Regions from separate parts of the Clostridium sp. CM038 genome, predicted to be linked through region 1. Evidence: predicted binding sites of a transcription regulator. Region 1 holds the regulator's gene; the other holds the start of a gene.
What was found. Region 1 encodes Rex, which represses fermentation and respiration genes when NADH is low (regulators of the CRP and FNR family bind a similar motif). Its sites were predicted from a motif close to ATTGTTAANNNNTTAACAAT; they were not measured.

Region 1 (7,103 bases):
TGCCGTCGTAGGCTTCTTCTACTTGGAACCTTAGAGGGTTTTTCTTTTTTTCTATATAATAAGTATAATTACCTAAATACTCTTTAAGACCATCTTGTTTTAATTCAAGTATTTTAGTAATTACCTTGTTTAAGAAATACCTATCATGAGATATTACAAGAACAGTACCGTCATATCCAAGTATCGAATCTTCTAAAGCTTCACGAGACATAATATCTAAGTGATTTGTTGGCTCATCTAATAGTAAAAAGTTGGATTTTGATAGCATTATTTTTAGAAGATTAATTCTACATCTTTCACCACCACTCAATGTGGATATACTTTTAAATACATCTTCTCCTATGAATAAAAATGCAGCTAATGCAGTACGTACTTCTGTGGTAGTAAGTTTAGGAAATTCATCCCAAACCTCATCTATTATAGTTTTTTCTGGATTCAAATTTGATTGTTCTTGGTCATAATATCCTACAAAAATATTTTTGCCCAATATTTTTATACCTGTATCACTTGAAATTTTATCCATTATAATATTTAAAAGAGTGGTTTTGCCACGACCATTTTCACCAATAAGAGCGAACTTTTCGGATCTTTTTATATCTAGATTTAAATTCTCAAACAAAAGATTGTCTCCAAATCGTTTTGATAAATTTTCTGCATGGAGAACGTCATTTCCGCTTTTAATTTCTGTTTCAAATTTGATTTTAGTTTCCCTAGGAGCTGTGTCGGGGGAATCAACCCGGTCGAGTTTATCTAAGGATTTTTGTCTGCTCTCTGCAGCTCTTACACTTTTTTCTCTATTAAAGGATCTATATCTAGTTATGATGTCCTCTTGCCTTTTTATTTCTGAGCGTTGCAAATTGTATGCTTTTAATTGAACTTCATAATTTTTTTTCTTTAAATCAATAAAATTTGTATAATTTCCATTATAAGAATCTACATGACCGTTAGTAAGTTCAAAAGTTTTATTGGTAATAGCATCTAAAAAGAATCTATCGTGGGATATTATAAAAATAGTTCCTTTATAAGATTTCAAATAATCTTCTAACCATTCTATAGCATCTAAGTCTAGGTGGTTAGTAGGTTCATCTAATAAAAGAATATCGGGATTTTTAAGTAATAATTTGCATAGTGCAACTCTAGTCTTTTGACCTCCACTTAGTATGTTTATTGGCTTATTATAATCTTCTTCCATAAAGCCAAGACCTTTGAGAACCTTATTAATTTCAGCTTTATATGTGTAGCCGCCCCTGTTATTGTAAAGTTCACAGATTAATGTATATTCTTTTATTATTCTATTATTATATTCTTCTTTGGAAGTATCATAAGGTTCATTCATTTTTGATTCTAAATTGTTAAGTCTTTTTTCGAGGCCTAATAGATCGTGGAATACTAAAAGAGTTTCTTCATATATAGTATTACTTAAAGTTAATTCAAGATTTTGAGATAGATAACCAACTTTTTTATTTTTATCTATAAATAGCTCACCATTATCATAATCCAATTGTGATGTGAGTATTTTAAAAAGCGTAGATTTACCTGCCCCATTAGCACCAATAAATCCAATCTTTTCACCTTCATTTATACTTAAAGTTATTTTGTCTAAAATAACATCTATGCCGTAACTTTTGTGAATATCCTTGCAACTTAAAACTATCATTGTTTTCACCTTCCCTGTTATGTAGTATTAAAAAAATTCAACTTAATTAGTTATAAATATTAATTAAAGTTGCTTCATATATTATTGTACTATTTATATTTAATTTTTTGTAGTAAAAAAGAAATATATATAGATTAATTTTTAATAATAGTATATATATATATATAATGGTAATAATTTCACAATAACTACTAAATTTATAGCAAAAGTAGTTTTAATTTATAATAGTGTGTTAGTATAGATAGTATGTAATTTATGATATTCGTAGAGGAGTGTATATTGTGGAAAGAAAAAAGAATATATCAATGGCAGTTATTAAAAGATTGCCTAAATACCATAGATATTTAAAAGAACTTTTAAGAAATGATGTAGATAGGATATCCTCGAAAGAATTGGGCGAAAAGATTGGGTTTACAGCATCTCAAATTAGACAAGACTTAAATTGTTTTGGAGATTTTGGACAACAGGGATACGGATATAATGTTAAAGAATTGTTGAATGAAATTAGTGGAATACTAGGACTCTCAAAAGAATATAAGATGGTAATAGTAGGCGCGGGGAATATCGGGCAAGCTATTGCCAATTATACTAATTTTGAAAAGCTATCATTTAACTTGGCGGGTATTTTTGATGTTAACCCAAAGCTTATAGGATTAAAAATTAGAGATGTTGAAGTAATAGACTTAGATGAATTAGCGCGTTTCCTTAAAGCGACACCAATAGATATTGGCGTAATATGTGTTCCACATATTAGTGCTCAAAAAGTTAGTGACATAATGGTAGCAAATGGGGTTAAAGGTATATGGAATTTTGCACCTGTGGATTTAGAGGTGCCTGTAGAAACAATTGTGGAGAATGTCCATTTAAGTGAGAGCTTGCTAACACTTAGTTGTTTAATGAATGACAAATCATATTCATAAAATTTACAAAGTTTATAAAGTTTATGAAATCAACAAGATTAATTTAAAAGATTATGAATATTTCTTGTTGAAATAATTACTATAAAGAGATATAATGTAATTGAGGCGAAGGGCTTCAATTACATTTAGGTTTATTTGTTATATTATTAACAAATATTTAATGAATGGATTAATTCGTAAGGAGTTGATTGTTATGGAATACAAGAATATTGTTCTTCAAAAAGAAGACAAAGTCGCAATACTTACAATTAGTAGACCAAAGGCTCTAAATGCATTAAATACAGAAACATTAAAAGAGCTAGATTTAGCAATAGATGAAATTGCTGAAGATGATAAAATCTACGCAGTGATCTTAACAGGAGAAGGAAAAGCTTTCGTAGCAGGGGCTGACATCACCGAAATGAAAGATCTTAATGTTATGGGTGGAAGGAAATTTGGAAATCTAGGGAATAAAGTTTTCAGAAAACTAGAAACTTTAGAAAAACCTATAATAGCTGCAGTAAACGGTTTTGCGCTAGGTGGAGGATGTGAACTTTCTATGGCTTGTGATATTAGAATCGCTTCTTCAAAAGCAAAATTTGGACAACCTGAGGTAGGTCTTGGAATAACTCCTGGCTTTGGAGGTACGCAAAGACTTCCTAGACTTGTAGGACTTGGAATGGCTAAAGAACTAATTTATACAGCAAAGATTATTAATGCGGAAGAGGCATTAAGAATTGGACTTGTAAATAAAGTAGTTGATCCAGAAAATTTATTATCAGAAGCTAAAGCACTAGCAAATACAATTGCAGGACAAGCACCTATTGCTGTAAGCTTTTGTAAGGCAGCAATCAATAAGGGAATACAAATAGATATAGATTCAGCGCTTTCATACGAATCAGAGATATTCGGAGAATGTTATGCGACTGAAGATCAAAAAAATGGAATGACAGCATTTATTGAAAAAACAGAAAAATGCTTTAAAAATAAGTAATAAAAAGTATTCTGTAAAAAGAATAGGCAGATAACAATTAAAGATTATTATTTGTCTCAGAGAATAGTGAGGAGGAAAGTTCATGAATTTTGCATTGACAAAAGAACAAGAATTTGTAAAACAGATGGTAAGTGAGTTCGCATTAAACGAAGTTAAACCTTTAGCTGCGGAAATAGACGTGACAGAAAGATTTCCTAGCGAAACTGTAGAGAAAATGGCTAGATACCATATGATGGGTATCCCAATTGCTACTAAATACGGTGGAGCAGGCGGAAATAATGTATCATACATTATGGCTGTTGAAGAACTATCAAAAGCATGTGCAACTACAGGAGTTATACTATCAGCTCATACTTCATTATGTGCTGGCCCAATAGATGCTTTCGGTACAGAAGAACAAAAAATGAAATATTTAGTTCCACTTGCAAAAGGTGAAAAACTAGGAGCTTTTGGACTAACTGAACCTAATGCAGGAACAGATGCGTCAGGTCAACAAACTACAGCAACTTTAGATGGTGATAACTATATATTAAATGGTTCAAAAATATTTATCACAAACGGTGGAGTAGCAGATACATTTGTAGTTTTTGCAATGACTGATAAAACTAAGGGAACAAAAGGAATCACTGCTTTCATAGTTGAAAAAGAGTTTCCAGGATTCTCAATTGGTAAACACGAAGATAAATTAGGAATAAGAGCATCATCAACTACAGAACTTGTATTTGAAAACTGCATAGTTCCTAAAGAAAACATGCTTGGAAAAGAAGGAAGAGGGTTCGGTATCGCAATGAAAACCCTTGATGGAGGAAGAATCGGAGTAGCGGCTCAAGCCCTAGGAATTGCAGAAGGCGCACTCAATGAAGCTACTAAATACATGAAAGAAAGAAAACAATTTGGAAAACCACTTTCAGCATTCCAAGGTTTACAATGGATGGTTGCAGAACTTGATGTTAAAATTGAGGCTTCTAAACTTTTAATATATAAAGCAGCATGGAATAAAGATAATGGTTTACCATATACAGTAGAAGCTGCTAGAGCAAAATTATTTGCGTCAGAAACAGCTATGGAAGTTACAACTAAAGCTGTTCAAATCTTCGGAGGATATGGATATACTAAAGAATATCCATTAGAAAGAATGATGAGAGATGCTAAGATAACTGAGATATATGAAGGAACTTCAGAAGTTCAAAGAATGGTTATAGCTGGAAATTTATTAAAGTAGGAGGAGATTAAGGAATGAATATAGTTGTATGTTTAAAACAAGTTCCAGATACAAACGAAGTTAAAATAGATCCTAAAACAGGAACACTTATAAGAGAAGGCGTTCCATCAATAATAAATCCAGATGATAAAAATGCACTGGAAGAATCTTTAAGATTAAAAGATGAACATGGTGCACATGTAACAGTAATAAGCATGGGACCCCCACAAGCAGAAAAAGCTTTGAGAGAAGCTTTAGCTATGGGAGCTGATGAAGCAATATTAGTATCTGACAGAGCATTCGCAGGAGCAGATACATTAGCTACATCTCATGCACTTGCAGCGACTTTAAAGAAATTAGATTATGACGTAGTGTTTGCAGGCAGACAAGCTATAGACGGAGATACAGCGCAAGTTGGACCTGAAATAGCAGAACATTTAAATCTTGCTCAAATAACATATGTTGAAAAAGTTGATGTAATTAAGGGTGGATTAAAAGTTAGAAGAGCTTGGGAAGACGGATATGAAGATATAGAAGTTAAGACTCCTGTTCTTTTAACAGCAATAAAAGAGTTGAATGAGCCAAGATATATGAACATAAAAAGCATTTTTGAAATGTTCCAAAATAAAGAAGTAAAAGTTTGGAATGCAGCAGATATCGGAGCAGACATAGCTGTTCTCGGTCTTAAAGGTTCACCAACAAAGGTTAAAAAGTCTATGACCAAAGAAGCTAAGGGAAAAGGCGAATTAATACAATTACCAGCTAATGAAGCTGCTTTATATGTAGTTTCAAAATTAAAAGAAAATCACTTTATCTAAGAAGCAGGGAGGATTAAGTTATGAATATAGAAGAGTACAAGGGCGTATGGGTCTTTGCTGAGCAAAGAGACGGAGAACTTCAAAAGATTTCATTTGAACTTTTAGGTAAGGGACGTGAAATAGCAGATAAATTAGGAGAAGAATTAACAGCTGTATTACTTGGAGATAAAACGGATGATATGGTTAAAGAATTAGTAGCATATGGCGCTGACAAAGTAATAGTTGCTAGTCATCCATTATTGGGCCACTTTACAACTGATGCATATACAAAAGTAATATGTGATCTTGCAAATGAAAGAAAACCAGAAATTATATTTGTAGGAGCAAGTTATTTAGGAAGAGATTTAGGACCAAGAGTATCCGCAAGACTTTCAACAGGACTTACTGCTGATTGCACTTCATTAGATATAGATACAGAAAACAACAATCTAATGATGACAAGACCAGCATTTGGAGGAAACTTAATGGCTACAATAGTTTGTGGAGAACATAGACCACAAATGGCTACTATTAGACCAGGAGTTTTTGAAAAATTAGCTAGAGATGAAAAAAGAAGCTGCCCAGTTGAAAAAATAACTGTAAACTTAGAAGAATCAGATATCAGAACTAAAACAGTAGACGTTGTAAAAGTTGCTTCAGTTTTAGCGGATATCGGAGAAGCTAACATTATAGTATCTGGTGGTCGTGGAGTTGGAAGTAAAGAAAACTTCGCGTTACTTGAAAAACTTGCAGTTACCATAGGTGGAGTTGTTGGAGCATCAAGAGCTGCAGTTGAGAATGGTTGGATAGATAAAGCAGTTCAAGTAGGTCAAACAGGAAAAACTGTAAGACCAACTGTATACATAGCTTGCGGTATTTCAGGAGCAATTCAGCATTTAGCTGGTATGCAAGATTCTGATTTCATAATAGCTATAAACAAAGATGCAACAGCGCCAATCATGAAAGCTGCTGATGTAGCAATCGCTGGAGATTTCATAAAAGTTATTCCAGAAATGATAGCTCAGATTAATACATTAAGAAACAAATAATTAGATTTTAAAGTAGTATTTAAATGAACTTGCTCTAATGCTGAAATTTAGCATTAGAGTAAGTTTTAAAAATATTTATTACTTTTAGTTTTTAAAAAAATAAAAGGAGTGTGTTATTATGAAAAAGATTTTTGTACTTGGAGCTGGAACTATGGGAGCGGGTATTGTTCAAACATTCGCAGTAAGTGGTTGCGAAGTAATAATGAGAGATATTAAAGATGAATTTGTTGATAGAGGACTTGTTACAATTAAAAAGAATTTAGAAAGATTAGTTAAAAAAGAAAAAATTACTGAAGCACAAATGGAAGAAATACTTTCAAGAATTACAGGAACTACTGATATGGAATTAGCAGCAGACTGTGATTTAGTAGTTGAAGCAGCTGTAGAAATTATGAAAATAAAGAAAGAAATTTTTGCAGAACTTGACAGAATATGTAAGCCGGAAACTATATTATCATCAAATACATCATCACTGTCTATAACTGAAGTAGGAGCTGCTACAAATA
Region 2 (7,103 bases), 1.1 Mb from region 1:
ATATATGCTTAATAATGATTTCCTTTCACAAAATTTTATTGTAGATTTGAAAAGTAAAATACCGCCAGAAAATAAGCTTTTAACCTTTTATGAACATTTTATGGATGGCATAAAGTTAATGGGTATGATGGGCTTCATTGGGGTATTTATTGGATTACTATTTCTTACAGCTACAGGAGGTATTATATATTTTAAAATGTCTATGGAAGCTGCGGAGGATAAAAACAAATTTATAATTCTTGAAAAAATAGGGGTTAGTAAAGTTGAAATAAGAAAGGCTGTTTCAAAGGAACTCATGATTTTATTTGGAGTACCCTTCGTTGTGGCAACACTAAATACTTTTGTCGCATCAATTACACTTGGAAAATTCCTGCGATTTAATATTACTAAAGAATTTATTATTGTAATTTTAGTTTATGCAGTGCTTTATAGTATATATTATTTAATAACCTTAAAATCCTATATTAAAACCGTAAGTAGCTCATATTAAAATAGAAGGGTAAATTATCTTCTGCGAAGCTATATTGACGACTTCAGAAGAAGAGTTAGACTCCTACTGAAGTTATCTCTTTATGATTAAATAATCATTTCATATAATAAATGGTATCCTGAGCCAAATCCTTATTATATGAAATGATTTTTCTTTTATTTATAAAAGAAATTATACAAGCATTACTGATTATTTAAACAATCCCATTCTTGTTAGAAAGGGGTTTATTAACAGTAGTATAATTAATAATAATGCCATTTTACCGAAAACACTTCTTAAAATTTTATTTAATTTAGGATAATTTGTTTTACTGCTATAATTTCCTACTGTAAGAAAAGCTAATGTAATAATGCTATCTGTAATTTTAAAATATAATGTATTTGTTATTCCAATTTGTTTCATAAAAAAGGAACCTAAATAAACATCTCCTATGGTTAATGCAAGTAATGTTCCAACAAATACAATACCGATACTAAATACAGATAAAAATTTCTTGATTGTAAAATTATTGCCAATATTAACAATAGACTGTTCTGAAGTTCCTTCTATATCCTCATACTTATGATTATAATAGGTGTAGCAAGAATGATTAGTAATAAACATTAGTAATATTATTATAGTACATAGTTTATACGCCTCTATTGGATATATATACGTAATTAATGCTAAGACTCCAATCAAAACAAAGAGGATATTAATTGCAAGTTCGGATGATTTTTGACTTATCTCAAAGAACCTTTCATCATAAGTTTGTTCAAAATGTTTTTTACCATTATTATTTTTATGGGTATTCCTATTTGGCAAATATGTTATTATCCCCGCTATAATAGATCCTGACCCTATAACAAACATTAAGTTATTATTAAAATAATATTTGCTTGAAAAAACAAAAGTTAAGCCTATAATAATCTCAAATATAGACAGATAATATCGTAGTGCATAGTTTTTTGCGAATTTTTCCACGACTCATTCCTCCTCAAAGATAAATACTTCTTCAATTACTGTACCAAAAAATTTAGCAATTTTATGAGCAAGTAATATTGACGGATTATATTTTCTATTCTCTAACGAATTTATTGTTTGTCTTGATACCACCATAATATTTGCTAATTCTTGTTGGGTTAATTGATTTTCTTCTCTTAACTTTTTAATTATATTCTTCAAAATTTTTCTCCTTTTATCAAGCTAGCTTTACATATATTATATAATTGCTTTTTTTACTTGTCAAGTTAGCTTGACAATAGATTTTAATAGGCCATTAAAGTCGAGGCACTTAATCATGTTCCTGTTTCACTAAATCCTGCTCAAAAAAATGTTATGTTATATTCGTTTATGTAAATTATATTAGAAAAAAATATTGACAACAGTATGATATTTACAGATAATATGGTTAGTGTACATGGAGCGTATGGTGTGTATTAAACACATTAACAGTTAGTTAGGAGATGTAAAAATTCATGCAAGATTTAAAAGCAAGATTAATTGAATCAATTATGCATTCTATTATTATAATGATAATCTCATTGTTCATAACATATCTAATCATTATAAATTTATCTAATATATTTTGGATGTCAATGATCTCTATAATTGGAGCGATATTCTTAATAATTTATATTAAAAAGCCATACGACAAAGAATGTTTAATCATTAATAGTTGGTTATGTATGATATTTGCAATTTTTATTGGAATCTTAATTGGAAAGATTGTTCCATTATCAAATTTAATTGGAGTAAGTATCGGAATACCAGTATTCGATATAATCAGTTTTATGAAAATCGGTTCAAAAACTACAAATGCTAAAGTTATGTCAAATAAAAATTTAATGTCAAAATTAATAGTATATGGTAAGTCATTTAAAAATAATAATCCAATACCAACAAAAGGGTTAGGGGATTTTTTATTTTATACAATACTACTTTCAGGCATATATAAAGTAAGTAATGATTCTAATTTTGTATTTTATGGGGCATGTTTAATATTTTTAGGATGTGCAATAAATTGGATTATAGTTTGTTTTATATATAATAAGAAATGGTATAAGGGGTTCCCAGCAACATTTATCCCTCTTATGTCACTATTACCATTATTTTTGAAGCTTGTAAATTGAATGTTTAGTTCATAAATATTGTTAACATAGCTTTATAATAATCAATAAAAAGTGCCTGTTTCATTGCCAACTATTGATATGGGACATATTATATATATAATATGCCCCATATCAATAGTTAGTTATAAAGTCTTCCCAATGCGTCTGCTCCAAGTATAGCTGCATATACATCATCTACAGTAACCGCAAATGGCATATTATGAATAGTTTCTCCCACTGCGCAGGAAGTTTCAGCGACCCTTCTTATATCTTCTTCTTTTATTTCTTTGATTCCCATTTCTTCTAAAGTAACAGGCAATCCTAAATCAATACAAATGCCTATAACATCATCGAGTTCTTCTTGTGGGCTATTTTCTAAAACTAATTGAGCTAGTAATCCAAAGGCTACTTTTTCTCCATGATATAAGTGATGACATTCCTCAAGAACTGTGAAACCATTATGAATTGCATGAGCAGCTGCTAGCCCACCACTCTCAAAGCCTATACCACTTAAGTATGTGTTAGCCTCTATTATATTTTCAACTGCTGGAGTACAAACTCCTATTTCTACCGCTACTTTGGCTTTAATACTATCTTCTAATAAAGTATTATAACAAAGCTCTGCTAAGGCATAAGCAGCTTTGGTAATTTTACCGCCACTCATATTTGATGCATTAGATTGCTTGCAAGCTCTTGCTTCAAAATATGTCGCTAATGCATCTCCTATGCCTGCTACTAATAATCGAGCTGGGGCCTTAGCTACTATTCCTGTACCAACTAAAACTACATTTGGACTATTTGGTAAAAATAAATATTTGCTGAAACTGCCTTCTTCTGTATATATAACGGAGAGTGAACTGCAAGGAGCATCTGTTGAAGCAATAGTTGGTACTATTACCACGGGTAGATTTTCATAGTAAGCTACAGCCTTAGCAGTATCAAATATTTTACCTCCGCCTATTCCTATAATGACATCGCAATTATTAGTTTTTACGTCTTCTCTTAATCTATCTATTTCGCTGTTGCAACATTCTCCATTAAATTTTTGAAATGTAAGTTTAACGTCTGTCCCTTTAAAGCTTTTATCTATAATTGGTTGGTTTCTCTTGATGCCATTAGAACTTGCAATTATATAAAATGATTTTCCTAAGTTTTTTGTATGTTCGTTTAAGTTTCTTAATTCTCCATTTCCTTGAATATATTTTCCAGGTGATATTATTGTCTTTAGCATTTTTCCAACTCCTATTGTTTAGTGGCATTATTGTTCATATATATTTTAACATCAAAATACGGGTCTTTCTATGAAGCTGGTTAAAAAATTAACATAATGATGTAAAGAATTAGTATAAACTACCGATTTTTTAATGCAATATAGTATTGTTCATAAATTATTATCATATTTGTCATGTTACTGTCACATAATAGGACTAGTATTAATGAATAGGATCCCCCTATAAAATAGATATTTACAAATAACACCGGATAGATACCGGTGTTATTTTTTTGCATTAAATTTCAGGTTTATTGCTATAAAAATCAATGTAATTGCTGATTGTAATAAATAGCTAAAAATCTTATAATGATGAAAGGCGATTAGAAAATGAGTGGGCATTTTTAGTTTGTTTAATAATGAAAATAAAGTAGAATCTCAGTAAAATAGATAAGTGCAACCAGTAGTTGACAATAAGAAAGCTGGAGTTGGTAGCTTTTTTATAACTATTTTCGTAGGATGGATATGGAGGTGTTAATAGTGAATTTTTCAGAAAGACTACGAAAATCAAGAAAAGAGAAAGGATTTTCTCAGGAAGAGTTAGCTGATAGAATAGGAATATCGAGACAGGCTGTTTCAAAATGGGAGTCAGGTCAATCAAATCCTGATACTAATAATTTAATAATGCTAAGTGAATTATATGGAATAAGTTTAGACGTTTTACTAAAAGGAGATCATGAAAAAGTAGAAGAGATAACAAAAGTCATTAATAGAAGGTTCCATTATGAATATAAAAGCAAGAGAAAAATTTTTGGAATTCCATTAGTTCATATTAATATTGGACTAGGAATTTATGAAGCAAAAGGAATAATTGCAATGGGAAATATTTCGAGGGGATTAATATCATTAGGAATAGTTTCGCTAGGCATGTTAAGTTTTGGGGTTGTAGCGATAGGGCTGATAAGTATAGCAAGTATAGCTATAGGTATTTTAGGTGCTCTAGGGGGAATTGCCATTGGTACTATTGCCATAGGGGGAGTAGCAATGGGAGTAATTACCCTTGGAGGGTTATCCATTGGAATGTATTCAGTAGGTGGTTGTTCAATTGCATCAGAAATAGCAATAGGTAATTATGCAAGGGGACATATAGCAATAGGAAGTAGTGCCAATGGGGTGAGAACTATTATTGATACATCATCTAATGGTAATTTTGCCAATATTACAGCTGCGCAGATAGAAAATTTAATCAAAGAAGAGTATCCAAAATTATGGGATCCTATTGTACATTTTATGACAATGTTTTTATAGGGAGGATACTCAGGGAGAAAATTTGTTTAACATAATGATAAGTAGATCTTTTCAACAATATTAATTAGCCTGTATTTGCAATATATATGTGAATACAGGTTAATTTTTTGAGTATCTGGAAACAAATAATTACTTCAAATATTATTTACGACGTAACAATGTTATGTTACACTAAATGTATAATAAAAAAACAATATTGTTAAATAACCTCAAAGCATAAAAGGAGTGGCAATATGGATAAAGAGTTAATAACGAAAAAAGAGTTGCTAGAAGTCACGAATGTTTCCTATGGGCAGTTGTATAGATGGAAAAGGAAAAGTCTTATACCAGAAGAATGGTTTATAAAAAAATCTAGCTATACAGGTCAAGAAACCTATTTCCCAAGGGAGGAAATATTAGATAGAATAGAAAAAATTATTAATATGAAAGGGGATGCATCATTAGATGACCTGGCACAAATGTTTTCACCACAGTTAGCGGATGTGTTTTTAAATGAGAGCGAGTTATTAAAAAAGAAGATTGTTACGAAGCAGACATTAACAATGTATAAAAACATCTATGGAGAAATAAAAACATTTTCTTTTAAAAAAATCTTATATATTTCACTATTAGAAAAGAGCTTAGTATCTGGTAATGTATCTTTAGAAGAAAGTAAACTTATAATAGAGACTTTAGAAGGAAATTATAAGTCGTTAGAAGGTAAAAATTGCGAGATGATTTTTTTAAGAAAATTTGGGATGGCGCTATGTTTTTTAATTACTGTTCCTAATGAGGTTTATATAGAAAAAGATGCAAAAATAGTATTAAGGCTTAATATTTCACAGTGCATCGAGGATCTTAAAATTAAAATTTAACGACATTTCAGCTCCGCAGGAGATGATTTAATATAGAAAAATATGGGAGGTTTAATATGGAAAAGATGAATAATAATGATATAAAAATAAACGGCTCAGGAAGTTCAGGTGGTGGAAAATATAATAGTGTAATTATAAGTGGGTCAGGAAAAATTAACGGTGATTTAGAGTGCATAGACTTTAAAACTAGTGGTTCATCAAAAGTTGCAGGTAAATTAAAAGCAGAAAGTATAAAAATCAGCGGGTCTGCAAAAATTGAAGGTGATGTAGAAGTAGGAGATATAAAGATAAGTGGATCCTCTCATATCGTAGGAAATGTAAAAAGCAAAAGCATAAAAATAAGTGGATCAACTCATATAGAAGGAAGCCTATACGGAGAAGAAGTTAGTGTAGCGGGCTCAGTGAATATAGGGAAAAATTGTGAAACGGAATGTTTTAAGGCTAGTGGTGGTTTTAAAATACAAGGATCATTAAATGCAGGACAAGTAAATGTTAAACTAGGTGGGAAATGCATTGTAAAAGAAATTGGTGGCGAGCATATTGAAATAAAAATTAATTTTTTTGACAATTCTTTGGTTAGAAAAGTAATTGATAAAATGTTTAATTCAAGAAGTGAGTTAACCACAGAGCTAATAGAAGGGGATGATATATATATCCAAAACACCAATGTAAAAATAGTAAGAGGAGATAATATTACGGTAGGTGAAGGTTGTAATATAGGGCTTTTAGAATATAAGGGAGAGATTAATATTTCCGATGCGTCCATAGTTAAAGAGGTAAAGAAGCTATAAATGTAATTAAAGTAAAACTTAATTATCTATTGAAGGTGTTTAAAAGTATGTATTTATTGTATAATCATAGGATATTATCATAAAGTATAAAAGGAGAAATTATGAGTTTAGCTTTTCTAAATATGATTATATATATCATCAGAAATATATTATTAATTAAACAAAATATTTTTTGGTCGAGATTTCTTATAGTGAGGCTTTAAAATCTATTCCCAAAATAGTTATTATAAACCATAGATTAGAAAAATTATTAGTTGAACAATTTATTATTAGTAAGAAACAGTAGTAGGGTTAATCAATAGACGAGGATTAGAAAATTAGTTTTGAAAAAATTTAGAAGATTGGTAGGCGAGTGTTATG

Region 2: the regulator Rex is predicted to act here: its motif matches at 3,888-3,907, upstream of ACWJKS_RS06485 (glycerol dehydrogenase).

Annotation. Positions count from the first base shown of each region.
Region 1 is NZ_CM143651.1:314,546-321,648, forward strand. Features, by position in the region: gene abc-f (ribosomal protection-like ABC-F family protein) at 1-1,657, opposite strand, end outside; gene ACWJKS_RS01405 (redox-sensing transcriptional repressor Rex) at 1,939-2,577, shown strand; gene ACWJKS_RS01410 (short-chain-enoyl-CoA hydratase) at 2,771-3,550, shown strand; gene ACWJKS_RS01415 (acyl-CoA dehydrogenase) at 3,633-4,772, shown strand; gene ACWJKS_RS01420 (electron transfer flavoprotein subunit beta/FixA family protein) at 4,787-5,569, shown strand; gene ACWJKS_RS01425 (electron transfer flavoprotein subunit alpha/FixB family protein) at 5,590-6,597, shown strand; gene ACWJKS_RS01430 (3-hydroxybutyryl-CoA dehydrogenase) at 6,716-7,103, shown strand, end outside.
Region 2 is NZ_CM143651.1:1,419,070-1,426,172, forward strand. Features, by position in the region: gene ACWJKS_RS06465 (FtsX-like permease family protein) at 1-490, shown strand, start outside; gene ACWJKS_RS06470 (DUF2178 domain-containing protein) at 680-1,453, opposite strand; gene ACWJKS_RS06475 (helix-turn-helix transcriptional regulator) at 1,457-1,654, opposite strand; gene ACWJKS_RS06480 (hypothetical protein) at 1,948-2,601, shown strand; gene ACWJKS_RS06485 (glycerol dehydrogenase) at 2,720-3,811, opposite strand; gene ACWJKS_RS06490 (helix-turn-helix domain-containing protein) at 4,331-5,098, shown strand; gene ACWJKS_RS06495 (YhbD family protein) at 5,332-5,952, shown strand; gene ACWJKS_RS06500 (polymer-forming cytoskeletal protein) at 6,009-6,743, shown strand; gene ACWJKS_RS06505 ((Fe-S)-binding protein) at 7,101-7,103, shown strand, end outside.